Regions from separate parts of the Paenibacillus sp. FSL R5-0636 genome, predicted to be linked through region 4. Evidence: riboswitches for the same ligand, from Rfam matches in the RefSeq annotation. Region 4 holds a riboswitch; each other region holds the start of a gene.
What was found. A riboswitch is a leader RNA that binds a small molecule or an ion and turns the genes downstream of it on or off. The one in region 4 is predicted to bind cyclic di-GMP.
Positions count from the first base shown of each region.

Region 1: another riboswitch for cyclic di-GMP. It lies ahead of MKX34_RS01900 (anti-repressor SinI family protein); the one in region 4 lies ahead of MKX34_RS03230 (transglutaminase-like domain-containing protein).
Region 2: another riboswitch for cyclic di-GMP. It lies ahead of MKX34_RS10665 (DUF6612 family protein); the one in region 4 lies ahead of MKX34_RS03230 (transglutaminase-like domain-containing protein).
Region 3: another riboswitch for cyclic di-GMP. It lies ahead of MKX34_RS21880 (thiamine pyrophosphate-binding protein); the one in region 4 lies ahead of MKX34_RS03230 (transglutaminase-like domain-containing protein).

Region 1 is NZ_CP150232.1:429,828-434,289, reverse strand. It holds gene MKX34_RS01915 (signal peptidase I) at 1-113, shown strand, start outside; gene MKX34_RS01910 (TasA family protein) at 204-812, shown strand; gene MKX34_RS01905 (helix-turn-helix domain-containing protein) at 982-1,311, shown strand; gene MKX34_RS01900 (anti-repressor SinI family protein) at 1,419-1,574, opposite strand; cyclic di-GMP riboswitch class I at 1,602-1,686, opposite strand; gene MKX34_RS01895 (2-oxoglutarate dehydrogenase E1 component) at 2,157-4,462, shown strand, end outside.
Region 2 is NZ_CP150232.1:2,423,800-2,428,261, forward strand. It holds gene MKX34_RS10655 (HAMP domain-containing sensor histidine kinase) at 1-260, opposite strand, end outside; gene MKX34_RS10660 (response regulator transcription factor) at 257-928, opposite strand; cyclic di-GMP riboswitch class I at 1,242-1,333, shown strand; gene MKX34_RS10665 (DUF6612 family protein) at 1,451-2,299, shown strand; gene MKX34_RS10670 (NADH-dependent flavin oxidoreductase) at 2,453-3,574, shown strand; gene MKX34_RS10675 (CapA family protein) at 3,651-4,462, opposite strand, start outside.
Region 3 is NZ_CP150232.1:4,790,464-4,794,925, reverse strand. It holds gene MKX34_RS21890 (hypothetical protein) at 1-371, opposite strand, end outside; gene MKX34_RS21885 (carboxymuconolactone decarboxylase family protein) at 474-842, opposite strand; gene MKX34_RS21880 (thiamine pyrophosphate-binding protein) at 853-2,493, opposite strand; cyclic di-GMP riboswitch class I at 2,649-2,745, opposite strand; gene MKX34_RS21875 (HAMP domain-containing methyl-accepting chemotaxis protein) at 2,920-4,170, opposite strand; gene MKX34_RS21870 (YafY family protein) at 4,292-4,462, opposite strand, start outside.
Region 4 is NZ_CP150232.1:730,762-735,223, reverse strand. It holds rRNA gene MKX34_RS03235 (16S ribosomal RNA) at 1-1,454, opposite strand, end outside; gene MKX34_RS03230 (transglutaminase-like domain-containing protein) at 1,820-2,629, opposite strand; cyclic di-GMP riboswitch class I at 2,643-2,723, opposite strand; cyclic di-GMP riboswitch class I at 2,798-2,880, opposite strand; gene MKX34_RS03225 (class D sortase) at 2,994-3,659, opposite strand; gene MKX34_RS03220 (GtrA family protein) at 3,762-4,169, opposite strand; gene MKX34_RS03215 (glycosyltransferase family 2 protein) at 4,156-4,462, opposite strand, start outside.

The DNA of each region.
Region 1 (4,462 bases), 300 kb from region 4:
TGATGCTTCTGCTCTATGCTCTGTATACCTCTTGGAAGGCTGTAGCTGCATTAGAAAAGAAAAATGCTGCCCTACTGCCAGCCTCACCGTCCCCAACAGAAACACAGCCCTAAGTTGATTGTCCACTTCCGCTTACGAACCGGAAGATACAATATATAAATTTTATAAAAAATTCAAACACAAATTTGAGGAGGAATTTTATTATGGGTATCAAGAAAACATTGGGTCTTGGCGTAGCATCTGCAGCACTGGGTTTATCATTAATCGGCGGAGGAACCTTCGCATACTTTAGCGACACTGCGCAAAGCACAGCTACATTCGCAGCGGGTACACTCGATCTGAACTCCGACCCTTCTGTCATCGTTAATATTCCTAACCTGAAACCAGGTGATACTGTAACTAAATCCTTCAAATTGAAAAACGATGGTTCGCTCGATATCGGATCTATCATTCTGAATACATCGACTCAAATCACGGATGCTAAAGGAGATAACTACCTGGATTTAGCCGAGTTCATTAAAGTTAAATTCCTTAGAAATAATGATAAAGGAGTACCTATCGTCTCTCCTGAAAATGTAGTTTATGAGACTACACTTGCTGCTTTAAAAAGTCAGCATCCGGATCTCGTAAAAAATACAGGTTGGGATCAACTCTTTACCGAAGCATCCGGTATTAAAGCCGGTACCAATGACAGCTTCTCCGTCCAATTCGAATTTGTGGAAAATAACCAAGATCAAAATATTTTCCAAGGCGATAGCTTAACACTGACTTGGGATTTCGTAGCTAAACAAGGTGCGAAAAAAGACTACTAAGATCAATAAAGTAATTTAATAAAATACTCGAAGAGCAGCAGATCCTGAATCCGGCCACGGATAAGCAGATTGCTGCTCTTCTCTTTACAATAAACTTTGTCCGATTTATTGATATTTGCTATACTAATAACAAAAATTACGGAGGGGCGTCAGCATAGTGCCACAGAATATGGGCCAACGTATCCAGCAGCTCCGCCTAGACAAGGGTTTCTCCCTATCTGAGCTTGCGGACAGAGCAGATGTGGCTAAGTCGTATCTTAGCAACGTGGAGAGAAACATCCAATCCAATCCATCCATCCAGTTTATCGAAAAGATCGCTGACGCGCTTCAGGTATCCATTCATGCCCTACTCTATGGAGAACCAAATGATGCAGAGGAATCACATTTAGATTCGGAATGGTTCCGATTGGTGCAGGAAGCTATGGACTCAGGCATTAGCAAACGCGAATTCAAAGAATTTCTGGACTATCAGAAATGGAAGCTCGATCAAAAGGATTAATACTTCCTACTAATCTGGTACGATCCTCTCTTCTACTAAATCATATCGAAAAAGGACACAGCGAAGAACCGCTGTGCCCTTTTTCGATATGTAACCCCTCTAATGTATTACTGCACGATCTGCACAGTTTTCTCATGAAAGAACTGGCGGATTTCATCTGCCTTAATGCCAGCCTTCTTAGCTGCTAATAATAAATGTACCCACTCTTGATCCAGATCAATAAACTGCTGTTCTCTGTTGCTACCCTGGTTGGACTTTTCCAAAAAATCTCCCCCTAAGATTTTACGTCCCCAGGCAATCCGGCTGTCATAGTATCTCTACCTTAGACCCGCGACTTTGTGCCCCTGCCTTTCGGCAAGTTTACCTTTTACTGGACCCTTTTCACGAAAGGATCTGCTTAAAAAACTATAATATTACTATCTGCAATAACATTATACAAAAAGAAAGCGGAAAAGTGTGTCGATTCCTGGTTACTTTCTATTTTAAAAACGAAAAATAAAAGATTTTTTTTCAAAGATCTTGTCCGATTATCACGATACTCGTCCGTTACATAAAATAAATTGTACTAGCAAAATAAATATTTACTGACCTAATAGTTAAAAATAAGGATAATAGAATCATTTTAATAGGCCTTTAGAATGGGTAATGAGAAGAAACACCCTTCTTTTCATTAGAACAAGCTAACCTATACCATTTTGCGAACGTATTGGACGAAAGAATGAATTGATTACAGTGGCTGAAAGTAGCACAATAAGATGAGAAATGAAACCGCAATCATCACAGCTCCAGTAAGCGTTGACACAAAATGTCACGTATGGAGTTCATCCGTTAAGGAGGATGTATTCATGGCAGCCAAAGAGCCCTATAACGAATCCATTTGGAGTAAGTATTACGGACCCAATTTAGGCTACATTCAAGAAAGATATGAACAGTTTGTGAAAGATCCCTCCACCGTAGAAAATAATTATCGCGAGCTTTTTACAAATTCGGGACCCCCTCCCCTAACTCCGGATAGCGAACCGGCTCCTCAGCCGCGCATCTCGGGAGACACCGAATGGCTTAGAAAAGCAGTAAGAGCTTCCAAGCTAATCGCCAATATTCGTATATATGGCCATATGGCCGCTGAAATTGATCCGCTGGTACGCGATCAGAATCCCATGGCAAAATATCTTGAGCCTGAAACCTATGGGCTGACCCGCGAAGACCTGATTGCACTACCTGCCACGCTTATATGGGAAAATGCGCCGAATGATGTGCATACCGGGTGGGATGCCGTGCAACGTATGCGTCAGGCATACACCAAGACTATCGCCTATGAATTCGGGCATGTGCATGAAGAAAAAGAACTGCAATGGCTAAATAGACAGGCAGAATCCACCAGCTCACCAGCACCCCTGAATAATACAGAACGCAAAGAGCTCCTGAACCGCCTGATTCAGGTAGAGCAATTTGAAACCTTCCTCCACAAGACTTTTGTAGGTCAGAAGCGTTTCAGTCTTGAAGGCAATGATGCTCTTGTGCCGATGTTAGACGAAATCGTACGCGCTGCTGCACATGACGGTGCAGAGCATATTTTGATGGGCATGGCGCATCGCGGTCGCCTCAACGTTCTTGCACATATTTTGGGCAAACCTTATGATATCATATTTTCAGAGTTTCATCATTCTCCGAACAAGGAGCTTTTCCCTTCCGAAGGCTCCACAGGCATTAACTATGGCTGGACAGGTGATGTGAAATACCATCTCGGTGCAGACCGTGCTGTCCGTGAAGGAGAAACCGTACGCACAAGAATAACACTAGCGAATAACCCAAGTCACTTGGAATTCGTCAATCCTGTCGTGGAAGGTTTCACTCGTGCCGCACAAGAAGACCGGAGCACTGCAGGATTGCCGAAGATTGATACCAGTAAAGCTATGGCGGTGCTGATGCATGGTGATGCTGCTTTTCCAGGTGAAGGAATTGTTGCAGAAACGCTTAATATCGGCAAACTTCAAGGTTATCAAAATGGTGGGACGATCCATATCATTGTTAATAACCGAATTGGTTTTACGACTGAAAGTGAAGATTCCCGTTCTACGCATTATGCGAGTGACATCGCCAAAGGGTATGAAATCCCGATAGTCCATGTCAACGCTGATGACCCAGAGGCCTGCGTAGCAGCCGTACGTTTAGCTAGCGCATACCGCCATCAATTCAAAAAAGATTTCGTAATTGATCTCATCGGCTACCGCCGTCATGGTCACAACGAAATGGATGATCCTGAAACCACACAACCTATTGTCTACGGCAAGGTTCGCAATCATCCGACCGTCTACAAGGTTTATGCAGAGAGACTGAAAAACGAAAAGGTTCTTACCGCCGAAGACGTACAAAAGATGAATGCTGAAGCAGAAAGCGTATTGCAGCGTGCGTACGATAATATGAAGGAAGGCAATCATAAGAAAAAAGAACCCAAAGCCTTCATTCCTCTACAAACGGACCGCGCAGCGGCAAACACTACAGCGGTATCCATCTCCAGCCTGCAGGAGATCAATCGTGAACTGTTGACGGTTCCAGCTGGATTCCAGGTTTATCCGAAGCTGGAGCGCATTTTACAACGTCGTAAAGATGCACTGAATGAGGGTGAAAAGGTCGACTGGGCACTGGCTGAAACGTTAGCCTTCGCTACCATTTTGAAAAATGGGACGCCCATCCGACTGAGCGGTCAAGATGCCCAACGCGGAACCTTCGCACATCGCCATCTGGTGCTGCACGACAGTAAAACAGGAGATTTATTCTCTCCGCTACATCAGCTAAGCGATTCCCGTGCCTCCTTTGGCGTATACAACAGTCCATTGTCAGAGGCATCAGTATTAGGCTTTGAATATGGTTATAATGTGTTCGCACCGGAAACCTTCGTAATCTGGGAAGCACAGTATGGTGATTTCGCCAATGCGGGTCAGGTTATTTTTGACCAGTTCATTGCGGCTGGACGCGCCAAATGGACACAGCGCAGCAATCTCGTCATCATGCTGCCGCATGGCTACGAAGGACAGGGACCTGAGCACTCCAGCGGTAGGCTGGAACGGTTCTTGCAGCTATCCGCTGAGGAGAACTGGACAGTCGCTAATCTGACTACCGCTTCGCAATATTTCCATCTGCTGCGGCGCCA
Region 2 (4,462 bases), 1.7 Mb from region 4:
CTGAGTTTACGCATGGGTTTATCAAAGGCGATGTACTTTTGCCGTGCGGTGACAAGGCAAAAAATGAAGGCAACAATGATCCAATATCCAGTGATTCCAAAGATGTATTGAGTTGGAACGCGTTCTACTGAAATGTAGGCGTCGTATATAAGTGCTTGACCTGCTGTTAGCGTGGACAGCACAATAAAGGTCCACAAAAACTCTTTCCATGAAAAACGCTTGGACTTGAACCGGGCATGCTGCTCCTGCCTCTTACTCATTGCAGCACTGCCTTGTAGCCAAGCCCATGCACTGTCATGATCTTGAAGTCCACACAACAAGAGAACTTGTCGCGAAGTTTGACGATGTATACATCTACGGCACGCAGGCTGGTTTCGCTGCCAATGCCCCAGAACTCGTCCATTAGCTGGGCACGGGAAAAGGTATGTTTGGGGTAGGAAAGCATTTTGTAGAGTATGTTGAATTCCCGTACCGTCACAGGGATTTCCTCATCGTTTACCGTTGCTGTCATATCATCCGCGTCCATCATAAGACTTCCTACCCTCAGTTTTTTTTCGTGGGCAATATTTGCACGTCGAAGTAAAGCGCCCACACGCATTACCAGTTCGTCCATATTGACCGGTTTGACCATGTAATCATCAATTCCAGCGCGAAACCCTTTTTGTTTTGAGGAAATATCATCACGAGCGGTAACAAAAAGAAGGGGGATCGTTTTGTTAATAGCCCTAACCGTTTCCGCAAATTCAAAGCCGTCAATCTCTGGCATCATAACGTCTGAGATGATAAGGTCATACAGGCTGTTATACATCAAATCATATGCTTCTCGTGGGTTTAAACACCCTTTAGCGTCGTATCCATTATTGCAAAGATAGGTGCAGATAATTTGATTAAGCTTTATATCATCCTCGACAACAAGGATATTAACCATGAAAATCATCCTTTCTAAGAAAACTAAAATAATTATAAGAGTTATATATTAAGAAAATGTTTGGATGGATAGAGAAACTAAAAAACATACTTATCATAGCATAGTGATATACCGAAACGGATTGATAGTATAACTCAGCTGAACCTCAGATATCTGGAAAACTTGGACGAATTGGAAAAATGCAAAACTTTAGTATTTCTTCTGAGTATCATAGCGAATTCGAATGGAAGATAAGTCGTTTACAGGTAATTATAACCATGATAAAATTAGCGGTGGGACATGCGTCCCTAATCTATTAAAACTAATTGAATGTCCGCGTTAAAGGTAAAATCATCGAAAGATGATGACACAAAGCCATGGGTCTAAAGCCTTTCGACAGAAGGAAATGATCGCCAGGCCGCCATAGGGATGTCTTATGAAGCATAAAGGATAGCTCTAAGAATATGTAGTCTATTTTGAGCTCTTTTATTATTTCGACCTATACGGCGTTACATTATCGCAAGGGGCCGAAAGGGGAAGTACATGAACAGTTTTTTCAAAACAATAGGTACTAGTTTGGCAGTAGGTGCTTTATTGCTGTCCGGAACGATCGGATGGATGTCTAATCCAGGAGTAGTGTCTGCAGCTACCTCAACAGTAGTAACCGCGGATCAGATGATCAGCAAAGTAACGGCAGCCTCCAAAGCAATAAAGAATTTCCATCTGGATGTGACCAAAAAACAGGATATTCAAAGCGGCGGGGTGCGTATCAGCAACACCAACACTCTGAAGCTGGATATCAACCGTCTGCCGAATTTTGCCGCAGCAGGCACTGTCGCTAGTAGTCTTTTAGAAACATCGTACAGTCTATATGCCAATGACAAGGAGTTTTACTATCTTGTAGACGGAAGTGAACTGATCGATGAATCTGAAGATGAAGGTTACGACGATGACGGGGAGCCGATCGATCCTGATGCACAGTATTGGCTTGGACTGGAGAAAACGGAATGGGATGCCTTTTACTCTAAAGGCCAATACGATCCTGTTTCCATGCTTGATTCGGTCAAAAGTTATAAAAAATCCATGAAAGTCAGCACGGCTGGCGCACAAACGGTCTTACAATTCACGGTAACCGATCCGACAGCAGCTAAGGGGATAATCAAACTCTATGACCAGGAGAACCTCTGGGATGGTGAGACAGTTCAACCCAAAAGCGTAACGTGGAAATTATTCGTCAATACTAAGACCTGGCAAACGGAAAAGCTGACAGTCGATCTGAGTTATGTGCTGGTAAGTGACGGAGCCAAAGATACATACACCACGAAAATCGAAGCTAAATATTCCAAGAATAATAAAGGTACAGCCATTGTAAAACCGGCCGAACTAGAATAATAAGGACGATTCATATCGAGCAAAAAGCGCTGTTCCGCTGAACAGCGCTTTTTGTTGTATTCAACAGCAGTTCTTTATTAGTTGACAAGAATAAATCATTGCTGTAATTTATATGTATGCGCATGTATATAATATTTTGTTTAATATAATTTAATGAAAGTTGGGAAAAAGATGATAGCACTAGACACAGCATTAACTTTTCGCAGAGGACTGACATTAAAAAATCGAGTGGTTATGGCTCCAATGACCACGCGAATGAGCTTTTATGACGGTGTAGTAACACAAGATGAATTGAAATACTATTCACTAAGAACGGGCGAAGTAGGTGCGGTCATCACTGCGGCAGCAAATGTACAAGAGGGTGGAAAAGGATGGGAAGGTGAACTTAGTGTTTCCTCCGATCAATTTATTCCTAGCCTTAGCCGATTAGCATCTACTATTAAACGAAATGGAACAAAAGCTATTTTACAACTATTCCATGCAGGAAGAATGACAGATTCAAAAATACTACGTGGCGTACAACCAGTTTCCTCCAGCGCCATTGCTGCCGAACGTCCGAATGCAGAAATTCCAAGAGCATTAACAGAAGATGAAATTTTCGGTGTAATTGAGGATTTTAAAAAAGCGACTCAACGTGCTATTCAAGCTGGATTTGACGGGGTAGAAATTCATGGAGCAAACACATATTTAGTCCAACAGTTCTTCTCTCCACACTCCAACCGTCGTGATGATCAATGGGGCGGAAGCTTAGAGAAAAGATTTAATTTCATTAACCAATTAGTGGATGCGGTTATTGCTGTCGTTGACAATTCAAAGGTTAAGGATTTTATTGTCGGTTATCGTTTTTCTCCAGAAGAATATGAAGAGCCTGGAATTAAAATCACCGATACCTTTTATCTTATTGATAAATTAGCTGATAAAAAGCTAGATTATCTGCATATTTCATTAGGGGATTTTAAGAAAGTATCTGCATCAGAAGATTTTAAAGAAAAATCAATCCTGCAATATGTACATGAGAAAATCAATGGCCGTGTACCTTTAATTGGGGTCGGAGATATCCGTACCAAACAGGATGCAGAGGACACGTTGACAAATGCTGAATTAGTAGCAGTAGGACGTTCTCTTATCATTGATCCTCATTGGACAAGTAAAGTGCTGGAGGGTAATGAAGATATCATCAGAAGAGTACTTGCTGATCAAGATAGAGAAGAACTCGTAGTAGAGAATGGTATTCTAGAATTCCTTAAATTAATGATGCCTGATCGTTTACGCTAAACCCAAACACAGTTTTGAGCTATATCTATAACGTTCCGCGGTAATTCCGCGGAACGTTATTTTTACTGTAACGACTCTATTCCCTCTTTAAGATTGTTGTCGTATGTTTCAACATTCGATTCATGAGATTTCGCCGTTCTGTTTTTATGTCGGTGTCGCTTCTCTTTAATGCGTCGCGGATGGGGATGATCTCTGTAATTTTCCTGCCGCTTTTTATTCTTCGATCTACACAAGTCGGAATGTAACCTACGTTAGTTATACTCGTGTGTCCTTTTTCATCCTTCTTTATTTTAAGCGTAAGAATGATACCGCTTTGTGTATAAGGAATATTCATTAGTTTAGTCGAAACAAAATTCCCCAATGAGTAAATAACGAATTGTTTTTTTCCACGAAGCGCTAACGGTTGTAGAACATGTGGGTGAGACCCCAGTATGATGTCGGCGCCATTTTTAAAGAAGAGATTGACCAGCTCTTTTTGCCTCTTGTTTGGAGTGTAACGGTATTCGCTTCCGAAATGCAGATAAAGCAAGACTAGATCGACTTTCTTTTTTAAATCTCGAATCTCCCGAATGATTTTGGGCGTAGATATCCGGTTAACCAGCCATGGCTTACTCACTGGTACAGGAATTCGGTTGGTTCCTGCTGTGTAGGAGAGGATGCCGATCGTAATTCCTTTGACGTTTTTAATAAGAGTTCTCTTGGATTCTTCTAATGATTTAGCTGTTCCCGTGTGGTCGATTCCATTACGGTCTAGAACTCGTAACGTCCGAACCAGACCCGGGGCACCATAATCCATGCAATGATTGTTGGCCGTTACTAATACGTCGAATCCGGCTTGCTTAAGTGCAGGGGCCAGTTCGTCTGGACATTTGAATATCGGACCGCCTG
Region 3 (4,462 bases), 3.0 Mb from region 4:
TTATTTTCAAGCGTTAGATTTACTTTTACAAAACCATCATTCTTAAACATTACAAAGCAGCTTTCTAAAAGAGGTACCACATCTGGTGCAGTTACATTTAGCTTTCTGCAGTCGATTTTTAGTTCATAGTCAGCTGGAGTAATTGGATTGATAGTTTGTTGATAAGCTTGAATAGATTTTAGACCATCTTCTTCAGAAAATGTTCCATCCAACTCAATGTTAATAACCTTGTTTGCAGTGTCTGTCTTCAAAATGAAACTTCCCATGCCTAAATCTCTCCCATAGATTGAATTTGTCCAAAACAGTTCGACTGCAATATCCAGCCCTTTATATATCCACTTAGCTGTTTTATAAAAGTCAAAATTCGACACTATACAGCAAGTATTGGGATATTCCGACTCTATTATAGGCATATTTTTCAAGTGCATGCAATAATAAAGTCGAATTTTGTATATTGTTGTCGAACTGTTGGGTTATTGGATTTCTTCTATGGTTGCAAGCAGGATATTAAAAGCTGTGATGATTCTAGGTGCCCCTATAACGGGTACTAAGTGTAATAGAATGCCTTTAAGCTGTTCTACGGTGACTCCAACACGAAGGGCCATAACATAATGAACACCCAGCTGTTCGAATTGACCCATTGAAATTAAAGATGAAATGACTGCAATTTCCTTCCAGTCAGGGGCTATAGTATTACGTTGAAAAATATCGCCATAGGCATTCCCCATAATAAATTCAGCCAAGTCAGGGAAGTGGTCTTTAATTGGAGCTAGTGCTTTTGCGCCATAGTCTCCTGATAGATTCGTGAAGTGGTTGAGACCACTGTTGATATTTTCCTTCATGGTTAGCCTCCTAGTTTAGGTTCAAAGTACGGTGTGCAGTCGGAGGGACTTCATCACGGTCTGTTAGTAGTTCAATAACGGCAACATGGTTTAGAGCTACCGCATCTTTAATTGCAGCTGTGAATTCATCCGCAGTCTCACATTTGTAGCCTTTAGCACCTAGAGATTCAGCGAATTTCACGGCGTCCATTGGTACTTCATATAGAGTTCCATCGATACGACCTGTGGTTTTCTCCATACCCTTAAGAGCCATATCTAGTTGCTTATTATTGACCACGATAAAGATGACAGGGATATCTTTGCAGACAGCGGTGTTAATCTCAGCGCCGAGCATCATGAAACAACCATCACCTGTAATGCAGAGGACAGTTTCTTCAGGAGCTGCAACTTTTGCACCAATAGCCATGCCGATCGAATTACCCATGCAAGCAAAATAAGCATCAAAAACAAAGCTGCCCGGTTTCTTAACCTTGTACCATTTTGCAGCGTGGAATCCATGGCTTCCATCATCAACGAAAATTGAATTATTATAAGGGATCAAATCACTTAAAGTGCTCATTACTGAAGCCAGTGAAAGATTCTTGAGGGTTGGAAGCTCTTCTGAATAATCAGCATCGGCCAAAGCCTCACGTTTGGTGATTGTGCTGGGGTCAATATGATTTAGGCAGTGCACCAAATTATCGCGCAGGTCCCCAGTGACCGGTATCGTTTTGGACAATAGGATTTTTCCGACAAAGGTTGGATCAATATCAAATTGAATTAAAGTTGCTGGATGATTCTCCCGTTTAAGATTACAGATGGTCATATCACTTAAACGTGATCCAAGCACTATAAACAGATCGCTTTTATTCAATAAATCATCCCCGTGGGTCGAACCGCCAACGCCAATAGGACCATGATAGAGCGGGTGATCCCAGACTATAGCCCCTTTTCCACCAGGAGATGTTACTACAGGAATATTAAAAGTTTCTGCGAGTTGAACAAGCTCTTTATGTGCTCCGGAGCGGTTAATTCCTTTACCCGCAATAATCAAAGGATTCTTAGCAGCTTGAATAGCATCGATGACTCTATCGATATTTGCTTGACTAATTAGAGACTCTCTTTCAGGGATTACAATATTGCATTCTTCCAATACTTCAGTTTGTACATCAAAAGGAATACAAAGATGAACAGGACCCCGTTTGGCCAGGGCCACAGAAATCGCATGATTAAAAATAGTACCAAAGTGATCCCCACGTTCAACCAATTTACTGAACAAGGTGGCAGGTCTGAACATATCAGCTAAATCAGCCAGAAAAGAGGTGGAGTCCTGACATTGAGGAATTCCAAGCTCTGTAATGGATTGGTGGCCAGTAATAAACAGGACAGGTAGGTTGTTAGCTTTCGCATGAGCTGCTGCTGTGAGCAGGTTAGTTCCACCAGGACCAGAAGTACCAAATGCTACGCCTAGGTTACCCGTTTTCAGCGCATACCCTGCTGCTTCGAATCCGGAGCTTGCTTCATGTCTACCGGGAATAAATTCAATACCGTAATCGACCATCTTTAGAACTATTGGACAAATCGATTTGCCAATGATCCCAAAAGAATGGGTGACTCCTAGGTTACGTAGTGCTTCCGCCATGTAATCTGCGACTGTCTTCAAAAGAAACACCTCACAAGTTTTTTGATATATATTAGTTATTAATCTACCGAATAGATACGATAGATCAATATACTCAAAAAGTAAAAACCTGTGCTCTATAGTAAGCACAGGTTGGTGGCATAAGGCGCCGCTAAGACTGAACAATAGTTCAGCCGTCCTGGTTCCTCTGCAACCTGGCAATCATGGCCTCAAACGAAAAAATGAGGCTGTAGATCCATGGTTTTGCGTCATCCTCTTTCGAGGATTTTGCCAATATTAATTTATAGTTGATAAGAATAATTTTCCTTTACAATATATTCCTCATTAATTTTTGTCAACATAATCCGCTAAAAAAACTCGAAATTTGACGAAAGTCTTGTCCAAGAGATGAAGTTTTGCCTCGCGAAAAAAACTGCCACCTAAGACTCAGCTTAGGTGGCAGTTGATAGTTTTGAACTAGAATTTAAAGATATGAATGGTTTTTTGCAGATTAAATACGGCCTGGGTCATTTTTTCCGTTTCTTCTGCAACAGACTGCAGGGCATTAATCTGTTCATTCATAGCCGCCGATACCTCTTCAGTGCCTGCAGCGGTTTCTTCGGTGATTGCTGAGATATTCTCAATTGCACTGGAAATTTTCAAGGCACTTTCTAGCATAAGATCACTCTCCGCAGAGAATGAAGAGATTTGCTCGGTAATGTACTGCACGCTTTGTACAATTTGTGCGAAAATATGGGCAGATTGAGTGATCATTTCATTCTGAACCTGCACAACCTCTTCATTGATGGCGATATTATCGATGGCTTGTTTAATATCTGACTCAATGCTGCGGACCAAACCGAATACTTCTTTTGTGGAAGCCGTAGATTCCTCAGCAAGCTTGCGAACCTCTTGAGCGACAACGGCAAAACCCCGACCATGCTCTCCGGCACGAGCAGCTTCGATGGAGGCATTGAGTGACAGCAGGTTGGTCTGCTCAGCGATCTCTGTGATGGTCTTGGTGATCATCGTAATCCCGCGGGCATTTTGTGAGAGAGCTTCAATAGTATCAGCCACTTTTTGTGTAGCCTCTATGTTTTTACGCATGCCTTCAGCCTGTGTATCTACGGATTGGCGCCCTTGCTCAACAAGTTCTAAGGTATGTATTGAACGTCTGTTCATTTCTTTGGTGGAGTTCGTATAATTGGATACTTTGGTCTCAATGTCTTTAATGGATTCTGTCATATCAGCGATATCCGTAGATATTTCATTTGCACCAAGAGCGAGCTCGGTAGAAGAAGAGGCTACTTGTGCCATAACAATTTTCAGGTTCTGGTTCTTATCTTCGATTCCGCGGCTTGCATCCATTACTTGACGGGTGATCTGCGATGCATCGGTCAGAATCTTCTTGAGCTTATCAATCATTGTGTTAAAGGAGCGGCTTACGTCACCCATTGAACCATTTTCGTCCGCTCTGCTAGTGAAATCCCCCTTCGAAATACTGTGAGATACATTAGCAATATCATCAAAAGATGATGTAAGCGTTCTCTCCACGAAGCGAGCAACAGGTAAAGTCAGACCTGCAAGAACAACTACTAGTATAATTCCTACGAGAAATTGACCTAGAATCATTAACGTAACTAAGACAGGAATAGCAAACAGTGCGGCAACGAGGTAACATCCGGCAACAATTCTTTGTTTTAACGGAAGTTTGTGCATCCAGCTCATTGGTAAAATGTCCCCCTTATTAAATTTTATGTAATGGTGTTATTATAGGGGATTTATAGGTCATTGGTCTATAGAGAAGTGTCATAAATCTTCTTTAAGTAGTAGATATTTAGAATTCATGTCAAAATTCCTCATATATTGTGGAAATTGTTTTAATAGCAGACTTTACCATCCCTACTAGTTCGGTAGGAGCTAAAACAATAACTGAAGGAGAAAAAGAGAGTACGATACGACAGGCAGATTCTATAGTATTAAACTCGGCCTCTACGTTCATCCACCCAGTATTAGCAGA
Region 4 (4,462 bases):
ACCGACTTCGGGTGTTGTAAACTCTCGTGGTGTGACGGGCGGTGTGTACAAGACCCGGGAACGTATTCACCGCGGCATGCTGATCCGCGATTACTAGCAATTCCGACTTCATGCAGGCGAGTTGCAGCCTGCAATCCGAACTGAGACCGGCTTTGATGGGATTGGCTCCACCTCGCGGCTTCGCTTCCCGTTGTACCGGCCATTGTAGTACGTGTGTAGCCCAGGTCATAAGGGGCATGATGATTTGACGTCATCCCCACCTTCCTCCGGTTTGTCACCGGCAGTCACTCCTAGAGTGCCCAGCATTACCTGCTGGCAACTAAAGTTAAGGGTTGCGCTCGTTGCGGGACTTAACCCAACATCTCACGACACGAGCTGACGACAACCATGCACCACCTGTCTCCTCTGTCCCGAAGGCCGCTGCTATCTCTAGCAGATTCAGAGGGATGTCAAGACCTGGTAAGGTTCTTCGCGTTGCTTCAATTAAACCACCACATACTCCACTGCTTGTGCGGGTCCCCGTCAATTCCTTTGAGTTTCAGTCTTGCGACCGTACTCCCCAGGCGGAGTGCTTACTGTGTTAACTTCGGCACCAAGGGTATCGAAACCCCTAACACCTAGCACTCATCGTTTACGGCGTGGACTACCGGGATATCTAATCCTGTTTGCTCCCCACGCTTTCGCGCCTCAGCGTCAGTTACAGCCCAGAAAGTCGCCTTCGCCACTGGTGTTCCTCCACATATCTACGCATTTCACCGCTACACGTGGAATTCCACTTTCCTCTTCTGTACTCAAGCCACCCAGTTTCCAGTGCGACCTCAGGTTGAGCCCAAGGTTTAAACACCAGACTTAATAGCCGCCTGCGCGCGCTTTACGCCCAATAATTCCGGACAACGCTTGCCCCCTACGTATTACCGCGGCTGCTGGCACGTAGTTAGCCGGGGCTTTCTTCTCAGGTACCGTCACTCCGATAGCAGTTACTCTACCGGACGTTCTTCCCTGGCAACAGAGCTTTACGATCCGAAAACCTTCATCACTCACGCGGCGTTGCTCCGTCAGGCTTTCGCCCATTGCGGAAGATTCCCTACTGCCTCCCGTAGGAGTCTGGGCCGTGTCTCAGTCCCAGTGTGGCCGTTCACCCTCTCAGGTCGGCTACGCATCGTCGCCTTGGTGGGCCGTTACCCCACCAACTAGCTAATGCGCCGCAGGCCCATCCCTCAGTGACAGATTGCTCCGTCTTTCATTCTTCTCTCAGGAGAAAAAAGAAATTATCCGGTATTAGCTACCGTTTCCGGTAGTTATCCCAGTCTGAAGGGCAGGTTGCCTACGTGTTACTCACCCGTCCGCCGCTAAGTTATTTTGAAAGCAAGCTTTCAAAATAACTCCGCTCGACTTTGCATGTATTAGGCACGCCGCCAGCGTTCGTCCTGAGCCAGGATCAAACTCTCCAATTAGTATTGAAAAGAGCGATATGCTCATTTTGAAACATCTGACGAAAATTAATTCTCTAATTTTGGATATCACTTACGTGATTTCCTACTCACTCGTTGTTCAGTTTTCAAAGATCAAGTTCTCGTTGACGCCGTTTAATGCCTCAGCAGCAACTCTTATAATATATCATGTTGTTTTCAGAAATGCAAGCTTTATTTTTCGAAGCTTTTTATCAGCCTCGTTTGTATCGCCTGTACGCTGTCTAACAACGCTTACCTATAATACCCCAACTATTAATAGAAAAGCAACCCCTAATATAAAAATAAACAACTAGCTTAATAATTAAGCTAGTTGTTTATTTAATAGAGTTATGTTTATAGCAACGAATTTAATAGTATTTTGCCGCAGTATATTTGCTTGAGGCTTTAATTAAATCGGTTTTCTTATCACTCTTTGCAAGTCCTGCATCCACTGTAGTATCAATGGTAACCCACTTCCCATTAAGCAACACTTCGTTCCATGCATGATATTGCGTAACGTAGCTTGTATTCCCCATTACCAACTTAGCAGGAACATCTACACTCCGCAGCATTGCGGCAAAAAGAGAAGCGTAATCATAGCAAATCCCTTTTTTAGTAGTCAATGTCTTATCGATGCTTGGAATATAATCAGTAGTTACACTATTAGCAAGAGAGTAGTCATATTGTACATTCGCAACTACATAGTTATAGATCGCTTTAACTTTCTCTTCGTCTGTTGTTTTGCCTTGTACTAATTGTTTAGCTTTGACAATCGCTTTATCAGAAGAACTCCATTTCACATTCTGTACGGAGCCCAAATATACGGAATTCGAGTCACTCATGGTTACGTCTACTACTTCGGAATATAACGCTTTGTATTTATTACCGGTTGTGTTCTCCAGAACAGAAACCTTATAAGTCCCATTTCCTTGTTGCAAAGGGAAGTCCTCAGCTTGTCCAGAAGCATACAAGTTATAAGTATAGCTGCTGTTATCTTTGGTGATCATGAGTTTGATTCTTTTATCTTTCGGAATATCATAGTTAATACCAATAACACCTTGAGCCACTTTGGATGTAATCAACCAGCTGGCATCTGCACTTGCAGCTTGAGCTGTACTTACCGGAACTGAAGTCATTAGGACGAACAGCGCCACCAGCATAAAATAAACCTTTTTCACGGATAAAACTCCTTTCGGTAGCTGGCTGCCATCCTTTCGGGAAGGCCCTTTAGCTTTGCGTCCCTACCTTTCGATAGGTTTGCCGTTATCGTATAAGCTCTATCTGTTCTAGCTTTACTAGATATAGTTGATAGAATCCATTTGAAACAAACAAAAAAAGCCTCTTCATTCGGTAGCTGGCTGCCATCCTTTCGGGAAAAGGCCCTTTAGCTTTGCGTCCCTACCTTTCGGAAGGTTTGCCGTTATCGTGTTTAGCTTTCATAGTATAATACTATCATATTTATAGTTGTGAACAAGACCTAATTTACTAGATTACCCATTATTTTATAAATATCTCCCGGTATTTGTGTTTTCTTGTCATTCACTATTCTCCTTTTGTTAATTTGGCATGAACAATCAGCCGATGCGTTGGATTCACTAGCGGATCACATGTAATCAGAGTAAGAATCTTATCCTTGTCATTCCCGTCAAGAACGGAGACATCACTCGGATCTACAACAGAAATATCGTATACCTCATAGTTAAACACCTGATCACTAGTCTTTACCGTGATAACATCCCCCACAACAACCTCATTCAATCTGTTAAACAAACGACCCGTAGTTCGAGCCCGATGCGCCGCGATTGCAGCATTTCCGATCTCTCCAAGGGGTGCCGTTTCTTTCATATGGGCTGCAGCATGTTTCATATTAGCTTTTGTAGCCCCTTCTAATACAGGCAGCTTCAAATCAATCTTACCGATTTCAATTAGTGCGATTACTTTGCCACCGACCTCAATCTCCGGTTCAGGCTTTTCTGTCTCTTGGGGTTGGGGCTGTGCCTGAGCATCCAGAACCGATTCCTCTGCTAACAGCTGAGTAACTTCAGCATACCTGCTCTTCAAATCTGGCTGGGGAGTACTATCGGCAGTGCTTAGTTCAGCCGTTTCTAATAACTTCTCCTGCTGCCTGTCGTTGTACCATTCGTTAGCTGTCGGATATAACATGATAAGTATCCCAGCCAGTATGAGTAGATAGGAGAATTTACGCAATGTTATTCACCTCCGTATATTGTTTCTATGGTTATATACAAATCAAGCAGAAACAGCTACTTGCCTTTAAGCATAGCAACTCCTTCTGCCTGAAATTAATGTTTAAAATACCCATATACGACTTCCAAAGAAATTGATGATCACCGTGATAAAGGTAACCAGCACCTTGGAGATCAAGACTTGAATACCTAGTTTGTCTGTCAACAGATGCATTAGCAGCAGTGATATTCCGAGCACTACCAGATTCAGCACGATAAACTTGACCAGCTGCACGCGGTCGAAGCCTTCTTTATTACCCCGGTTGCGATCACGAAAGGTTACTTTTTTATTCAAAATAAAGCTATTCGCCGTACCTGCACTATAGGAGATCACCTGCGCCAATGCGTATACCATCCCTAGTGAATTCAACAATGTAAAAATCACAAAATCAATCAGCGTATTGAGTAAACCTACGGCATTAAATTTGAGGAACTGTATGAATGCAGCGCGCAAGTTCTTATCTGACATCATTGTGGTCCTTCCGGCGGTCCAGTTGTTCTTCGTTCTGGTAGCCTTTAGTCTCACTAACAATATATAGCGGTCTATCTTTAGACTCGTCATAAATCCGTCCGATATACTCCCCAATCACACCCAACAGCATCAGAACGATACCGTTAAAGAGCAGATTGACGCCTACAATGGAAGCCCAGCCCGGAACCGTCCAGGAGGTGAAAAATATCCTTTGGAACAAGACGAAAAATAAATAAAGAAAACTAGAGAATGAAAGAAAGAATCCAATATACGTAGCAATTTTAAGCGGCTTA